3 regions of the Paenibacillus sp. Y5S-9 genome follow, and region 3 is predicted to be linked to each of the others. Evidence: riboswitches for the same ligand, from Rfam matches in the RefSeq annotation. Region 3 holds a riboswitch; each other region holds the start of a gene.
The links. Region 3 has a riboswitch for S-adenosylmethionine ahead of V6669_RS25090 (methionine ABC transporter ATP-binding protein). Riboswitches for the same ligand answer to the same signal wherever they lie in the genome.

Region 1: linked by a shared signal. The riboswitch ahead of metA (homoserine O-succinyltransferase) and the one ahead of V6669_RS25090 (methionine ABC transporter ATP-binding protein) in region 3 are both predicted to bind S-adenosylmethionine.
Region 2: linked by a shared signal. The riboswitch ahead of mmuP (S-methylmethionine permease) and the one ahead of V6669_RS25090 (methionine ABC transporter ATP-binding protein) in region 3 are both predicted to bind S-adenosylmethionine.

What each region holds. Positions count from the first base shown of each region.
Region 1 covers NZ_CP145887.1:1,977,433-1,983,399, forward strand. The annotation lists gene V6669_RS08890 (HRDC domain-containing protein) at 1-284, shown strand, start outside; gene corA (magnesium/cobalt transporter CorA) at 356-1,291, opposite strand; SAM riboswitch class I at 1,743-1,866, shown strand; gene metA (homoserine O-succinyltransferase) at 2,103-3,020, shown strand; gene V6669_RS08905 (PLP-dependent transferase) at 3,045-4,232, shown strand; gene V6669_RS08910 (aminotransferase class I/II-fold pyridoxal phosphate-dependent enzyme) at 4,229-5,401, shown strand; gene mqnC (cyclic dehypoxanthinyl futalosine synthase) at 5,643-5,967, shown strand, end outside.
Region 2 covers NZ_CP145887.1:5,966,251-5,972,217, forward strand. The annotation lists gene V6669_RS26380 (ABC transporter permease) at 1-1,287, shown strand, start outside; gene V6669_RS26385 (FtsX-like permease family protein) at 1,251-1,859, shown strand; gene mmuM (homocysteine S-methyltransferase) at 1,943-3,010, opposite strand; gene mmuP (S-methylmethionine permease) at 2,988-4,400, opposite strand; SAM riboswitch class I at 4,493-4,594, opposite strand; gene V6669_RS26400 (Ger(x)C family spore germination protein) at 4,665-5,867, opposite strand; gene V6669_RS26405 (spore germination protein) at 5,864-5,967, opposite strand, start outside.
Region 3 covers NZ_CP145887.1:5,700,469-5,706,435, forward strand. The annotation lists gene V6669_RS25075 (DUF2167 domain-containing protein) at 1-84, shown strand, start outside; gene V6669_RS25080 (MetQ/NlpA family ABC transporter substrate-binding protein) at 212-1,051, opposite strand; gene V6669_RS25085 (methionine ABC transporter permease) at 1,127-1,786, opposite strand; gene V6669_RS25090 (methionine ABC transporter ATP-binding protein) at 1,787-2,821, opposite strand; SAM riboswitch class I at 2,948-3,089, opposite strand; gene V6669_RS25095 (Cthe_2314 family HEPN domain-containing protein) at 3,219-3,935, opposite strand; gene V6669_RS25100 (heme A synthase) at 4,140-5,078, opposite strand; gene V6669_RS25105 (thioredoxin family protein) at 5,604-5,948, opposite strand.

The sequences.
Region 1 (5,967 bases), 3.2 Mb from region 3:
TATCCCGACGCGAGTTGGTTGAGTTGTTAGAGGCACTGGATCATGAAGGTTATGACACCGATTGTCTTCTTGATGTGGAGCTGGCAGTGATGCCAGAGAACGAACAAGAGGCCGTATGGAGTGCGTATGAGGAGCTGGGAGATACGTTCCTGAAGCCAGTATTACATAAGGTGTATGGAGGAGAGAAACCCGATGGAGGGAGTCTGGAGCAGGTCTATGAAAGACTTCGCATGATTCGAATCCGCTTTCGTCGGCACGCAGAGACAGAGAAGCAAGTTGGTTAATGATTAGAAATGAAAAAAAGACGAGGCGTTTCTCCAAGAGGAGCGCTTCGTCTTTGTTATTTCATACGGGTTCATACCCAGTCTTTCTTGCGGAAAATGAAGAACATGCTTAGGCCCAGAGTAACCATCAGGCCAATCACAACAAAATAGCTGTATTTCCAGTTAAGCTCTGGCATATTCGTAAAGTTCATGCCGTATATACCGGTAATGACCGTCAGCGGCATGAAGACCGTGGTAATGGCGGTAAATACACGCATGATCTCATTCGCCCGGTTCGCAATACTGGATTGGTAGGCTTCTCGCAAGTTGCCCATCAGGTCGCGATAAGTCTCAAAGGTTTCAGATATTTTTACAGCATTCTCATAGATGTCACTGAAATACTTTTGCAGTTGATCATCGATGAGACGCAGATCTTTTTTGTTCAGGGTGTTAATGACCTCTTTCTGAGGTCCGAGCACTTTCTTCAGCCACAGAATCTCACTGCGCAGCCCGATGATTTCATTCAGATGTGACTTTTTGGTGTGCATCAGAATGTCTTCCTCAAGCTTCTCGATCCGTGCTTCAATTCGGTCACCTACGGTGAAATAATTATCAACAATCAAGTCAACCAGCAAATACAGCAGACGATCCGGTGTACTGATTTCCTGTTCCCACAGGATTGGTTTCAGTGTACGCAATTCGCTGACCTTTTGCTTTGTAACACTAATAATGAAATGTCTGCCGAGGAACAAGTTCACCGCACGTAGAAATATTTCTTCATCATCGAAACGGATACTATTAATTACAATAAAATAATGGTTCTCATAAATTTCAATCTTCGGACGTTGTTCTTCGTCACTGAGACAGTCTTCCACAGCCAGATCATGCATCAAGAACAGCGGCTGAAGTACCGCCAAATCGTCTACGTCTGCATCAATCCAGTAAAATCCTTCCGCTGGTGGAGTCAGCGCCTGCTGAATGTCGTCCACCGGAATAAATACACCGTTGTTTACCAACCGGATTTTCATCGTCAATCTACTCCTTCTGCACCCGCCAACTTGGCGGATATTATCATTATGGGCGCAAAAAGAACAAATCAGCCGGTCGGCAGCGGAGCCTGGAGATCAGGGCTGCGTTCACTATATAATCAAACGGAAGTCACGTCCCGCTGCCGGCATGCTGATGTCAATTCTCTATGCAGTTTGTCGGAATTCGGCTGCCAGTCAGGCCTCGGGTCGCCATCCATTTAATATGTCACCTCTCACATAAGGGTTTATAACACCTTGTTTAGTATACCGCTGGTACAAGGTGCTTTCAAGCGCAAAAATGTGTCTATTTCGCGCCCTGAGGCAGTGTATGACAACGGATGATGAACGGTTCCGATCTGGGAAGCAGACATCGAACTGCATCTTGACGTGAGGGCATTAATGTAATAAAGTAGACGGTGAACCATATCTAATTACAATCTAATACAGCGAAATCTTATCAAGAGTAGGTGGAGGGACTGGCCCGATGAAACCCGGCAACCGGCGGTATACCGCACGGTGCTAATTCTTGCAGCGACTAAGTGTCAAGTGGCACTGTTGTAACTGAGAGATGAGAGAGGCGCATATCTTTTTTACATATGACCTTTCTCGAAATCCGAGGAAGGTCTTTGTTATATGCCCCGACTTCTCAGCAGTGATTTTCGCTAAGGAACTTGAGGTTGTTTGTAACGTTGGATGAAAGAGCAATTCAATGTTTTTACAAGCTCAAGGCAGTCTATACCTGTATTGATGTGAAGACATCAAGCCAGGGGTGGCTGCATCTATCTATGCAAAAGGAGGAGTTAGACTTACTATGCCAATCAAAATACCCGATACTCTACCAGCAAAAGAAGTACTTGAAGGAGAGAATATCTTCGTCATGGATGAAACTTCTGCATATCAGCAGGATATTCGTCCACTCCGTATCGCTATATTAAACCTGATGCCCACAAAGGAAACGACCGAAACACAATTGCTTCGTCTGGTGGGAAACACGCCTATTCAGGTGGATGTCGTTCTCGTACATCCCAAATCCCATACGTCGAAGAATACGTCTCAGGAGTATTTGGATCTGTTCTATAAAACCTTTGATGAGATTGAGCACCGTCGTTTCGATGGAATGATCATTACGGGTGCCCCGGTGGAACAGATGGATTTCGAAGACGTGAACTATTGGAATGAAATCCAGGAGATCTTTGAATGGACCAAAACTAATGTGACTTCAACCCTCCACATATGTTGGGCTTCCCAGGCAGGTTTATACCATCATTTTGACGTACCTAAGGTTGCACTGGATGAAAAGTGTTTTGGCGTTTTCCCGCATACCATCAATAAACCACATGTTCCGTTGTTGCGTGGATTCGATGAAGTATTCAACGTTCCACATTCCCGTCATACGGAAGTGAGACGCGAAGATATTGAAAAGAATGAGAATTTAGAGATTTTGGCTGAATCCGAGGAAGCGGGGATCTTCCTGGTTGCTACCAAAGACGGCAAACAGATTTTTGCCACAGGACATGCCGAGTATGACCCGTTCTCATTAAAGTGGGAGTATGACAGGGATACAGCCAAAGGGTTGGATATCGCATTGCCTAGACATTATTATCCGAATGACGATCCTTCCCGTGTGCCACCGGCTACTTGGCGCGCTCATGCCAACTTATTATTCTCTAACTGGCTCAATTACTATGTGTATCAAGAAACACCTTACGATATTGGCCCGCAAATCTAATCGAGATTACAGGAGGATGCAGCAATGGAAGACAACAACAAGTTGAAAATCGAAAGCCGCTTAGCACAAATTGGGTCCATCAATGAACCGGTAACAGGCGCCATTAACTTTCCGATCTATCAATCCACTGCGTTTCGCCACCCGAAGCTTGGACAAAGCACGGGGTTTGATTATATTCGTACAACTAATCCAACCCGTAAAGTGTTGGAAGAAGCGGCTGCAGCGCTGGAGTCCGGTGATGCAGGGTTTGCCTGTAGCTCGGGTATGGCCGCACTGCAAACGATTTTTGCCATGTTTGGTCAAGGGGATCATCTGATTGTATCGCTGGATCTGTATGGTGGAACCTATCGTCTGCTTGAACGCATCTTGTCCCGTTTCGGCGTAACTGCAAGTTATGTGGACACAAATGACCTTGCAGCATTGGAGAAGGTTCGTCAGCCGAATACCAAAGCTGTATTCATTGAGACACCAACCAATCCACTGATGATGATCACCGATGTGGAAGCCGTTGCTTCCTGGGCGAAAAGTTACAACCTGTTGACCATTGTTGACAACACGTTGTTGACTCCATTTTTCCAACGTCCGATTGAACTCGGTGCCGATATCATCATTCATAGCGCTACCAAATATCTGGGCGGACACAATGATGTGCTGGCCGGACTAATTATAACCAAGGGTGAGGCATTATCTGCAGAGATGGCATTCCTGCATAATTCCATTGGAGCGGTATTGTCACCAAGTGACTCCTACCAGTTGATGAAAGGTATGAAAACGCTGGCTCTTCGCATGGAGCGTCATGAATACAATGCGCTTACCATTGCCAAATATTTGCTTGAGCATCCAGCGGTGGGTGAAGTGTACCATCCAGGCCTGTCGGATCATCCGGGGTATGAGGTGCAGAATAAACAATCCACGGGTAACACAGGTATCTTCTCTTTCAAAGTGAAGGATGCACGTTATGTTGAACCATTGCTGCGTCATATCAAACTGATTGCTTTTGCCGAAAGTCTCGGTGGAGTGGAATCCCTCATGACCTACCCAGCGGTACAAACGCATGCGGATATTCCGCTTGAAATTCGTGATGCTGTAGGTGTGGATGATCGACTGCTCCGGTTCTCCGTAGGCATTGAACATGCGGATGATCTGATTGCAGATCTTGGCAATGCTCTTACTGCTGCACAACAGGAAGTTGAAGGAGGCGTGCACTCATGAGTGAGTCCAACAACAAGCCGAATTCCGAGTTGAAATTTGATACCAAATTGCTTCATTTTGGTGATGAGATCGACAAAACAACTGGAGCCTCCAGTGTACCAATCTATCAAGCTTCAACCTTCCATCATTTTGATATCTTCAATCCGCCTCAACATGATTACAGTCGTTCGGGTAATCCGACACGCCAGGCTTTGGAAGATTACATCACACTGCTGGAGGGCGGAGCACGGGGATTCGCCTATTCATCGGGAATGGCGGCGATCTCCAGCGTGTTCATGATGTTCTCCGCAGGAGATCACATGATTGTAACGGAAGATGTATATGGAGGAACGTATCGTTTGCTTACTTCCATATTAAGCCGTATGCAGATCGAGACAACCTTTGTAGACATGACCAATATAGATGAAGTAAAAGCGGCACTCAAGCCAAACACCAAGGCAGTTTATATGGAAACACCGTCCAACCCTACACTGCGAATTACGGATATCGCTGCTGTAACTGACTGGTCGAAGGAACATGACCTGATCACGATTCTGGATAACACCTTTATGACTCCGTACTATCAGCGTCCAATTGAGCTTGGTGTGGACATCGTCGTACATAGTGCTACGAAGTTTCTCGGAGGTCATAGTGATGTACTGGCAGGGTTAGCCGTTGCTCGCACGGAATCACTTGGCGTACAACTGAAACAGTTACAAAATGGACTTGGAACTGTACTCGGGGCACAAGAATCCTGGCTTCTGATGCGCGGGATGAAAACCTTGGGGGCTCGCATGGCTCATAGTGAACGGAGCACAGCTAAACTTGCGGCATGGCTTAATGAGCGTAGTGATATTACCGCTGTCTTTTATCCTGGACTGGAGGATCATCCGGGCCGTGAGGCACATGAGCGCCAGTCCACAGGATATGGAGCTGTCGTTTCATTTGACGTCGGTTCAGGCGATCGCGCAAAAGCAGTTCTTAACCGGGTGAAGCTACCCATTGTTGCTGTAAGCTTGGGAGCTGTGGAGAGTATTCTGTCCTACCCAGCCATGATGTCTCATGCGGCAATGCCAGCTGAGGTTCGCCGTGACCGTGGCATTACAGACGGGTTGCTGCGCTTCTCCGTAGGTCTGGAAGATATCGAAGATCTCATTGTAGATTTGGAGCAAGCACTTCAGGAATCCTAGCAAAAGAGGATGCCCGAATACGCCGACCCGTATCACTTAAGTTCGAATAAATTCCATTCCATATGTAAAAATTTTTACTTATTTTTAAAGCACCTGAACATAAGGTGCTTTTTTTCACATGTAACCTGTGTTACGATATGTGGAGTACAGAAATACGATGTTGCCACCAGAACTTGCTTCTCTTGAACAAGTTGGGACGGATCGTTATATAATTTCTCTTCATGAGGGAGGCTTTTTTACGATGAGTACGGTAGACCGTATCTTAGATAAAGCCCTTCGGGGCGAACGTTTGGACTTGGAAGACACGATTCAGCTATTTGAATCCAATGAAGTGGACAAAATCGGGGCAGCTGCTAATGTCATCATGAAACGCATGCACCCTGAACCATACAGAACATTTGTAATTGGGCGTAACGTCAACTACACAAACGTGTGTGATGTGTACTGCCGTTTTTGTGCTTTCTACCGCAGACCTGGTTCGGATGAAGGTTATGTGCTTCCGGACGAAGTTATTTTCCAGAAGATTCAGGAAACGGAAGATGTGAATGGTACCGAGATTTTGATGC
Region 2 (5,967 bases), 270 kb from region 3:
GCACCCTTCTCCAATACAGCACGGGTCTGGATGAATCCTACCGATTATCAACATGATCTCGCTACACTTGCTGGCAACGAGAATCGTATGATGGGCATCCATTTTAACGATTACAGCATGAATTCGGTGTATTGGGAACGCTACAATCGTGAGACAGGTATTCCGTTTCTGGAATCCAAAATGGAGTTCGAGGCCATTGCCTCTTTTTATCTGATCATCAATCAGGTTATTGGATTCATCATGATATTCATGGGTGTTGTCATGCTCTCCATCGCCCTGATGACCATCGGGTTTACGATTTCGGATGCCATCCTGGCCAATTATAGAACGATAGGAATCCTCAAATCACTAGGTCTGACTTCCCAAAAAACGATAGGCACCTATGTTATTCAATATGCATTGTTATCCATCGTAGCCATTATCCCAGGACTTGCACTCAGTATATGGATATCCAAATGGATCATTAATATTTCTGTATCTTCTCTTCGAGTGGGGAATCAGAACATTCCAGTCCAAGGATGGGATGCGGCTATACTGGCCGGCGTACTTCTCTTTGCTCTAGTGATTCTGTTCACTGTGTTATATGCCAAAAAGGCACGCAGCATACAGCCCGTGCAGGGTATTCGTTATGGTATGTCGGAGACAGATCACAGCCGGATGGCTGGCAGAATGAATTCGCCATGGGCGCACTGGATCGGATTCACACGACTGCCTGTGACCGCTGTGCTTGGATTCCGACATGTGTTCAAAAACACCAAAAGCTCTGTTCTAACACTCCTGCTAACCACCATGGCTTCCTCCGTACTTGTTCTGGGTTATGTTCTGCTGACCAGTATAACCGGAATTGAACAGACCGCAGCTAAATGGGGGTATGACAATGCCAATATCGCAGCAGTAGTCGTGAACAAAGGTAACTTTCCAACGACTGAATTGAAACAGACGTTAGAAGAGGATACACGAATTAGTAATGCAGGCTGGCAAGGGAACACAACGGGTGTAATTAACCCGGAGTCTTCGGCAACAGTAGAGGGCCAATCCATCAGTCTCAACTTGAGTGTACTGGACGGGAGTTATCAGGAACTTGGATTCGAAACGTTAAAAGGGGTTAACCCACAACATGCGAATGAAATTGCCATTGGTGTAAGTGTAGCCAGAACATCAGATAAAGATCTCGGTGATCTTATCGATATCTATATTGAAGGAGAAAGCGTACATTCCTCATCACGGGCATCTATCAAGCGATCGCCAACATGTCTGTTTCAGGCAGAATCACCATTGATGCCATGAGAAGTGTGAACCCTGGTTATAGTGCATTTGATGATATCTTCATTAATGTAAACGATATGGCACAAGCGGGTAAGGTTGCCTCGGAATTAAATGAGCAATTTAAAGATTTTGCTTCGGTAGTCACTCAGAAGACATTGCTTGATTCGGTTTACGCGGAAGCCGCGAACATCCTGATCTATCCGATGAGCCTGATTGGATTGCTGTTTATCACTGTGACGTTCATCATTATTTTCAGTACTTGTAGAATCAATATTCGTAAAGAAAGCAGAACGTACGGAATATACAAATCGCTGGGAATGACATCTCGCCAAATCCGGTTGTCGCTCACCATGGGAATGTTCATACTGTCCTCCGTGGGAGCCATACTGGGTATTTTCGTCGGCGTATATCTGCTGCCTCTTCTACTCGAAATGGTCCTTTCCAGTTATGGTATCGTACAACTTCCACTGATCCTGCATTGGGGTGGAATGGTACTGTTCACCTGTCTAAGCATCACTGCAGCCAGTCTTGGCTCATGGTTCTCTTCCCACATCATTCAGGAAGCATCGCCACGTATGCTGGTTATCGAATAATGTAATCAGGATGCCTTAACACAATAAAACAAGCCCTTCCACACCTCTATAGGATGTGGAAGGGCTTGTTATCATGATATGAACTATTTCCGCCATTTCTTCGCAAGTGTACCAATCTGATGTGGCGTGGTGCGGCAACAGCCGCCAATAATCTGCGCGCCCGCAGCAACCCACTGCTCCGAAACATCACTCATACTGCCACATGTACCCTGTCCACTCCACGTCTTCGTTGCTGCATCGTATACTTCTCCCGAGTTCGGATACACAATAACAGGTTTGTCGCTGGCACGGCTGAGAATACCTACGGCTTCCGTCACCACTTCCATCGGAGCACAGTTCAGGCCAATCGCCGCAATCTGCGGCTCGGAGCCAAACGTCTGCGCACACACCTCAAGCGGTGTGCCCTCGCTGATGCTTGTCCCGTCTTTTAAAGAGAAAGATAGCCAGGCATACGCATGAGGAAACTCCTTCAGTACATCAACCAGCACCTGTGCTTCCTGCAAGGAAGGAATCGTCTCAAACGCCAAAATGTCAGCCCCCGCTTCAATCAGCGCCGCCATACGCGGACGGTGAAATGCAGCAAGTGTCTCATCCGACACGCCGTAATGTCCCACATACTCTGAACCATCCGCCAGATAGGCGCCGTACGGTCCAACGGACCCGGCAATAATTGGACGTGGACGAAGACTGTCTTCTTCGCGATCCCCTGTACGATCTGTTATATGCGCCTCATTCTCCAGAGTCTCTGCACGTACCGAAGGAGCTTCTACAAACTGATCTGTCGAGCTTTCTATCCCTACTAAACCACTCTGCACTTCTGCCCACACGTCATCTCTCGCCTGTGCAGCCAGCTGCACCGTCTTGCGAATCAGGTCCAACGCTTCTTGCTCTCCGATTCCTCTCTTGCGGAAGCCATCCACCGTCGCCTGATAACTGGATGTAATTGCACAGTCGGCTCCTGCGCGGAAATAATCCGCATGGACCTGAACGATAACATCTGGATTCTCGAGCAATACACGGGCCGACCACAGTGGATCATCCAGATCACAGCCATACTGTTCGAGTTCCGTGGCCAGCGCTCCATCCAGAATCATGACCGGATGTTTACGCAGGATCTGTTCTATGGGATTAGTCTGTTGTGCTTGAGTCATGTACTTGTCCTCTTTTCTTATTCACACGTTCTGTCAGATAATAAGCAGCGTAACATACTGCAATAAATGGAACCCCACAATACAGCGCAATCCGCTGTGTCGGGTCAAAGGCAATACCTATGCATGAAGCCAGGCATAAAATAAATGAAACAATCGGTACCACCGGATACAGCGGTGTGCGATAAACCAGATCTTTGACCGCATGTCCTTCCCGGATATATTGTCTGCGGAACATGTATTGGGAGGCACTGATGCTCATCCATACCGCAACGACAGCCAGACCTGAAATGGAAACCAGTGTAATATACACGGTACCTGGCGCAATGATGCTGGACAGCAAGGCCAGCGCACCACCGACCATACTGATCAGAAGTGCATTCAGCGGTACCCCGCTTTTGGTCAATTTGGCAAACCACGGAGAGATCGTTTTTTTGTCAGCCAAAGACCAGAGCATCCGTGAAGATGCATATAGGCCTGAATTGGCAGCAGAGAGAATCGCCGTCAGAATAACAAAGTTCATAATGTCTGCTGCATAGGGTACACCCACCCGCTCCATTACCGCTACAAACGGACTTTCCAGTACACTGGCATCCGACATGGGCAGCAAGGCCGACAAGATAATAATCGTTCCGATGAAGAAAATAACCAAACGCCACAGCGTTGTATGAATAGCTTTTGGTATCGTCTTTTCCGGATTCTCCGTCTCACCGGCGGCAATGCCGATTAACTCGGTGCCTGAGAAGGCAAAGTTTACAGCAAGCATGGTCATCAATATCGCTGTAGCCCCATGAGGGAACCACCCGGATGCGGTAATATTTGATAGAAATGGAGCCGGTTCAGAATCCGCCATGGGAATGATACCAAACATGGCTGCGCCACCGATAATAATGAAGATTACAATAGTAACTACCTTCACAGATGAGAACCAGAACTCGGATTCCGCAAATAATTTCACCGTTAAAGCATTGAACAAAAAGATCATCACTGCAAAGAGCGCGCTCCATATCCATACGTTTACCGATGGGAACCAGCGCTGCATCAGCAATCCGGCGGCTGTGAATTCGGAGCCAAGCGCAACAGTCCAGGTTAACCAGTATAACCAAGCCACCGTGTAACCTGTTGCCGGTCCGATATATTTGGCTGCATAACTATGAAATGCTCCCGTCTCTGGCATATGAACAGACAGTTCACCAAGACAGAGCATCACCAGATATACAACGATGGCTCCGATCAGATAGGACAGAATGGTTCCCAGTGGTCCCGCCTGCTGAATGGTGTAACCTGAGCTGAGGAATAATCCCGTTCCAATGACTCCTCCGAGAGAGAGCATGACCACATGCCGTGCCTGCATTTTTCGCTGAAAATGCCCTTTGTCGTTGTTGTTCTCCATACCTGCTGCTCCCCTACTTCTTCATCCAGAAAAAACAAAAAAGACCCACTCTTCCTAAAGAGTGCGCCGTTACTGACAAATAAAAACAAACGCTCCTATCTATCAGGCTTTCACCCGCTGGAATTAGCACAGTATCCTTCAGATCTGTTGCTGAGGTTTCTAAGGGCCAGTCCCTCCACCTCTCTGGATAAGAAAATGATTTTTTATAAATATAGCGATTGATCATGAATGTGTCAACATTTAAATAATAAATGGCACACCTCGCTATTCCGTAGAAGACCCCGGATTGATGATGGAGGTCTTTACCTCATACGTAATGGGTATAGTAGCAAAGATTTCATCCCAGTTCCCTTTAACCTTCTTCCACGTTTTTGGATATTTAATACGAATGCTATCGCGGAAACCAGCAACATCGACTTTGTAGGTATGTTGGAGCTTGTATAGTAACTGTTTGATCTGTTGCTCGACCAGTTCAGCAAAATCGTTTTCCATTTCTTTCAGATATGCACCCTTTTCCTCTTCTTCCGGTGCCCGCCAATCCTCCATTAGCCATCCTTCAGACTCTGCCTTCACATGGAACGAGATATCATCGCCATTAACCTTCGGAATGATTTTGATTTTCTTCTTCTTGATTTCATAGAGTATCGTGAAACCCTCCTTACTATATGTTTTTATGACACCACCTTGTTTTTTAGGCATAAGCCAGGACAGAGCTTCCAAATCAGTTTGGCTGAGTTCCCCCAGAAATTTGGTTGTATTTGCAGCAAATATGCTGCCCCCGGAGAACTTGTCCTCTCCATTGGCATTCAGCACATTTTGAAGCAGAAAACTGGACCCGGACTGCATCTGTGCATCCAGTTTTGCCAGCGAAACGGGTTCCAGAATCTTGTTGGAAATGTATGCATTGTTCGTAATGCCTGTAAGGTAAAATGCAGGAATACGGGAAGGATCATCTGAGGTAAGCACATCAACCGCCCGCTGGTGACTAATCAGTACAAGACAGTTCGGTCGAATATCGTTATCCCGGAGTACAAAATCGAGCAATTGAATCAGTCCATACTTTTTGGCAATATCCTTGGAGATCACAATAACCTTCAGATGATGTCCAATGAGTGGACGATCTCGCCGCAAAGCAAACTGACGAAAAATTTGCAGCATGGAATCTCCCGTAAGCTGCTCATTGGAATAAGACTCTTTGCCAGAAGAGGGTGAACCAGATTGCTGACTTTTTTGACTGCTAGAATTCCCAGGGGCAATCTGAACGGTTGCTGTGACATTGTTTTGTTTGGGATAATGCCCACCCTGCGCTGAAATCTTCTTCTCGAAATCGGTCTCTTTTCCAACGTCAATCCCGAGACCTACATACAAGCTTAGATCTTCTATCTCGCGGCTGCTCCAACAACCTGATATTATACACAGGATGAACACAGCACAAGTTACTCTTAAGCACAGGCGGAATGAAATCATGCGTGTTTGCCTCCTTTTTTGCGAATTATGCTGATAAGCAACAATACCAGAGGTAATATAGCGAACAAAACTACAGATACGTTACCTAGCATATCGCCCA
Region 3 (5,967 bases):
CAGCAATATGCTGATCAGAATGAATTATCTTACTACCGCCAATCTGGACATCCATCTGACGTGGATAAACCGGAAAAACTTTGACCTATGTTGATCCCCGCGTCAGCACAGATTAGGAAACATAAAATAAGCCGTATATCTCTTCTCAAGAGATATACGGCTTATTTCTTTATTTCTTACAAACTTCTCATCATATCATACATATCGTGAATTATTCAGTTGCAGGTTCAACTGCACCTTTATAACGCTCTTTGATGAATGTTTTCACTTCTTCGGAGTGCAAGGCAGCAGCCAGTTTCTGAATGGCATCTGAATCCTTATTGTCCTCACGGGAAACGAGGATGTTTGCGTACGGGTTACCTTGCAGATCTTCGATCAGCAAAGCATCATTTGCCGGATTCAGGTTTGCTTCAAGCGCATAGTTGGCGTTGATGAATACCAGATCTGCTTCATCCAATTGACGAGGCATCATAGCTGCATCCAGCTCGATGATATCCAGGTTCTTCGGATTGGCTGTGATGTCTTGAATCGTAGATGTAATATTTGTGTTGTCTTTCAGCGTAATAATACCTTCCTTCGCGAGCAGCAACAGTGCACGTCCACCATTGGATGGGTCATTCGGAATCGCTACTTTTGCGCCGTCTGCCAATTCATCCAAAGACTTAATCTTCTTGGAGTAGCCGCCAAAAGGTTCAACATGAACAGGTGTTACAGAAAAGAGGTTGAATCCACGTTCTTTATTCTCTGTGTCCAAATAAGGCTGATGCTGGAAAAAGTTTGCATCCAATTTTTTGTCAGCAAGTTGCTGGTTAGGTTGTACATAGTCATTAAACGTAACGACTTGCAAACGAATTCCTTGTGCTTCCAGTTCAGGCTTGATGCTTTCCAGAATCTCTGCGTGTGGTGTAGGTGAAGCTCCGACTTTCAATTCTACTGTACGTGGTGCACCTGCTGAATTGTCTGCACCGCTATCGGCGTCCTTGTTGTTTCCGCAAGCTGCGAGAACCGCAATCAACATAAGACTAAGTAGAGCAAAAGACCATTTTTTCATGTGTAAAACCCCTTCTCTAATCATTTTTTTCATGTGGCATCCGCGTGATTGCATGACCATCATGTTATCTATGTGTTATTTCCTGGTGAAAAATGTAACCAAGCGATCTCCAGCCATCTGGAGAATTTGCACTAGAATAATCATCGACACTACGGATATAATCATGATTTCATTTTGATAACGGAAGTATCCATAGTTAATTGCCAGTGTTCCCAGACCTCCACCACCAACCATGCCAGCCATCGCCGTATAGGAGACAAGCGTAACGATGGTAATCGTTATACCAGCAAGCAGACCAGGCAATGCCTCAGGCAACAACACCCGTCTTACAATCTGTCCGGTTGATGCACCCATCGCCTGCGCCGCCTCAATGACACCCCGATCGACTTCACGCAGCGTGTTCTCAACCAAACGAGCGAAATAAGGAGCTGCTGAAATAACCAAAGGAGGTATTACGCCGAGCACCCCCGTAGCTGTACCGACGAGTATACGAGTAAATGGAATAAGAGCAACAATTAATATGATAAATGGTACCGAGCGCAAAATATTAACAATCAGGGATAGTATAGTGTACACTGTCCGTGACTTAATCGAAGCAGATCGGGCTGTCATAAACAGCAGAACTCCGAGCGGTAAACCAAAGATAACGGTGAACAGGCCTGATACACCCAGAATTTGCAGTGTCTCTATGGAAGCTTTACCAACCTCTTCCCAACGTACGGTTGAAAAATCCATCTAACGAAGCACCTCCACATCGAGTCCCTCTGCGGTTAATTCTGATATCGTCCGATCAATCGCATTTGAATCACCCTCGAACCGAACGGTCAGCTGTCCATAAGGAACCTGTTTGATCGTAGAGATTGTCCCTTGCAGGATAGCAAAATCCACACCTGTCTTACGTACCGTCCTGGACAAAATCGCTTCATACGTTTTGTTACCCAGAAAAGATATCTTCACAAGTTTGGAAGCAGCACCTGCCTGCAATTCAACGCCTGCATTTGCCAGAGCGGTCTCTTCCAGAGCAAGTCCAGCTTCATGGTCACGCATCATGAAGTCCCGCGTAATCGCATGTTGGGGCTTCAGGAACACTTCTGTTACAGGTCCCTGTTCCACAATGCCGCCTTGATGAATGACAGCCACCTTGTCACAGATGTTCTGAATGACATGCATCTCATGTGTAATCAGTACAATCGTAAGGTTGTATTTTTCATTAATGTCGAGCAGTAACTTCAGGATTGAATTTGTCGTCTGCGGATCAAGTGCCGAAGTAGCCTCATCACAGAGAAGTACATTCGGATCACTTGCAAGTGCTCTCGCAATCCCTACACGTTGTTTCTGTCCACCTGATAATTGAGCCGGATATTTGCTGCTATGGTGCTCCAGACCAACCAGTGCGAGCATTTCCTTCACTTTGCGATCAATGGCTTCCTTGGGGGTATTCACAAGCTTTAGTGGAAAAGCTACATTGTCATATACCGTTGCCGAAGATAACAGATTAAAGTGTTGAAAAATCATCCCGATCTTGCGTCTCTGTTGCTGCAATTCGGTTTTGCTCAGTTCAGTCAGGTTGATTCCGTCGACCCATACCTCACCCTCCGTAGGCCGTTCCAGCAAATTAATACAGCGAATCAGAGTGCTTTTACCAGCTCCGGAATGGCCAATCACACCGTAGATTTCACCCTTTTGGATGCTCAAGTTCAGCTCGGATAACGCTGTTGTAGATTTTTTCCCTTTGCCGTACGTTTTCGTTAAACCTTTTAATTCAATCAATCGCACTTGCCCCTTTCCAACCACCTACATGTATCTTTACCCGATCTAAAGGAAAACTCCCCTTAAAGTACAAAAAAAGAGCCCTTTGCAGATACAAAGAGGGCTCTTCACGTGAAAGAATATACCTTCTCATCTGCCAAAATCGTGTCTTGCACCATTTTGTAGGAATTAGCACCTAACATCTATAACGAATGACACATGTATCATGTCGTTACAAATCGGTTGCCGGGCTTCATCGGGCCTGTCCCTCCGCCGCTCTCGATAAGAAATATGTTGTTGTAGGATTTTATAAGTTCATGTAGTTTATGCTTTATAATGTGAACGTAACTTCCGAAATATCAGTTATATCCATGTAACATTCGATTGAAACTCAGTATATTCCAAGTATTCCGATTTGTCAAAGGGAATTATTTCTTTTCCATATTTTGTTGATATAACTATAAGAGGCTGTTAACGTTTCACAGACCATATCGACGCCCTGACGCATTTCCTGCACATGCTGATTCAGATCCTCCAATTTCACTTTACCTTGCATGGTCTGGTGTAACTGCCACAGGTCATCGTGCATTTCTGAGTTCATGTAGTGAATTTCCATATTACGTCGTTTGCGCAGCTTGCTCATCGGCTCACGATAAGAGTCCTTGATCTGTATTAATTGCAACGCAAGATCATGATGTTCCCTCGCATAGTCGAACTGCCTTAACACAGTAAAATAAGAAAAATGCGCTTTGGTATTTGAAGTATTCAACTGGAATATTTCATTTAATACCGTGCCCACTTTATCCAGGATGGCAAAGCAGCGGATAAAGCCATCTTTGTAGAAATACACATACCGTGCATACTCGGCTTTTTCAGTCGGCGTCATATCATCCGTTGAACCTGCAACGACCTTTTTACGAAAATGAGCAGCAGCGAAACTGCTCTGCTCCAGTTCATCCAGTGAGGAGATGAGTCCCTGAGTCCACACATACAGTTTCCGATAGTCATGCGTGGGATCATGGTCCACATGCATTTGTCGTTGAAATAGCTCAAGCGTATGCGCCATTGCGTCCATCGCTGCCTTCAATTTACCCTCGTTTATACGCGGTTTTTCCCCCAACAACGTTCGCAGCATATCTAACCTCCTCTTTTCCAAATCAACAAGAATTCATCACCGTAAACGTAACACAACATCCATTCCGTGTAATTGCTGCTTGCCATAGGTTGCCCTGATCCCCCTGACATCAAACAAAGTCCACCTGTCCAATGATGTACATCACTGGATGGTGGACTTTCATATTTAGCCCAATTACCTTTGAATAAAGAATGGATATATCTCTTAGAACCGATTAACCGGTCGATACAGCTTGTACACCAGGAAACTCATATAGGTTAAAACCCCGAACAATATGGCGATATCCAGCATATGAGCAAGAGCTACGAACATGTATACTTCCGGACGGTTCATTGTCACCATCATGAAAATACCAATGACTACTTGCATCAGAATAAGAACAACGGATACCACACCCAGAGTACGCATTTCCTTGTTGTCCGGATGATTACGGTAAGCGAAGTGACCCAGGATCGCAATAACAATCACTAGCGACGCAGCAGCTGCACGGTGAGCAAAAGCAACCGCTACCCCACCCGAAAGCTCAGGAATAATCTGCCCGTTACAGAGCGGAAATCCGGAACATCCGCCGGCAGAATCCGTGTGACTCACAAATGCACCCGTGTATACCACGAGATATGTGTAAATGGTGGAAAACCAGACCAGATTCCTGAATTTTCTGCTAACCCGAGGGTATTTATTCAGGCGCTCCAATCCGCCATCTTTTGCCTCCTGCCTTATGCCCAGCGCCATCATTAGGGAACTGGCAAAAGCAATCAGTGCAAAACCAAAATGCAGTGCCATAACTGCTGAAGATTGGGAAAAGACAACGGCAAAAGCCCCCATGATTCCCTGTACGATAACAAATACCAAGGTTAAGAAAGAAAACAATTGCAGATCACGGCGTGACTTGCCAAACCGCAGAAAAGCAACAAACGAGGCAATGGACAACAATCCAGCCAGTGCGCTTACAGCGCGATGGGAATATTCAATGAGTGAAGCCACAGTATGTGCGGGAACAAGTTTTCCGTTACATAAAGGCCATTCCGTTCCGCAGCCAAGGCCAGATTCCGTTTTGGTTACGATGCCTCCACCAAAAGTGGCCAGAAACATGACAAGACAGGTTAATACGGTTAACCATTTAAACAAAGTTAAGTGTTTCAATTTTTTCTCACCCGCTGTTGGTTTAAGATGGCGAAGAATATTCTCCGCTTGTTTCGGTACTTTGACACTTATTTCACAACTAAATTCATTATACCGGATAAAATGTTCATTGACGTCGCGCTTTGTGACAAAATGTTAACGTCTGGTGAAATAATGACCCGCAGGTCATTGGGGCTATGTACAGAAACGTTTCTTACACAGAACGTGTCCAACACACAAACGCCATTTCCCTATTTCAAGAGAAATGGCGTTCTTTTAAGTATACCCTTTTAGAACATGAACCTGTCATACTTTTATATAAGCTCAATTAAACATTTACACCATAACGGAGAGGACAGAAATAGCCTGAAGAAGCGAAGTTAAAAGCTTTCTGAAGGAAAGCTGCATCGAAAGCATATGCTTCTTTACCCCCGGATTTCCCCTTTATAAAAGGGATTAAAAAAAATCTGGGGATAACAGCGATCGGAAGGTTATTCTGGCATCGTAGTGTCTGTGTAAATATTCATTCGTTGAACTTATATAACATTATTTATGGATCGTGTTGTACACCTCAACTGCGCGATCCAGGAACTGCTCAATCTCTTCTCTCGACTTGCGCAGCTTGTTCACATACCGTACGAGTTCGCGGCCATCTGTATACGCCACAAAACTCGGAATACCAAGAATATTCTGCTCTTCACTAACCGTTCCAACCTGATCCACGTCAACCTCAATCAAAGTCAGTTCACGTGCATATTTCTCTTCAACCTCAGGCATAAACGGATCGATGTATTTGCAGTCTCCACACCAGTCTGCCTTGAATACGGCAATCGTCAAACGTGGGGATTGGATGGCTACATCAAAAGCCGGTTTGGAAGTAATCTGTTCCATTCGGTTCATCTCCCTTTCT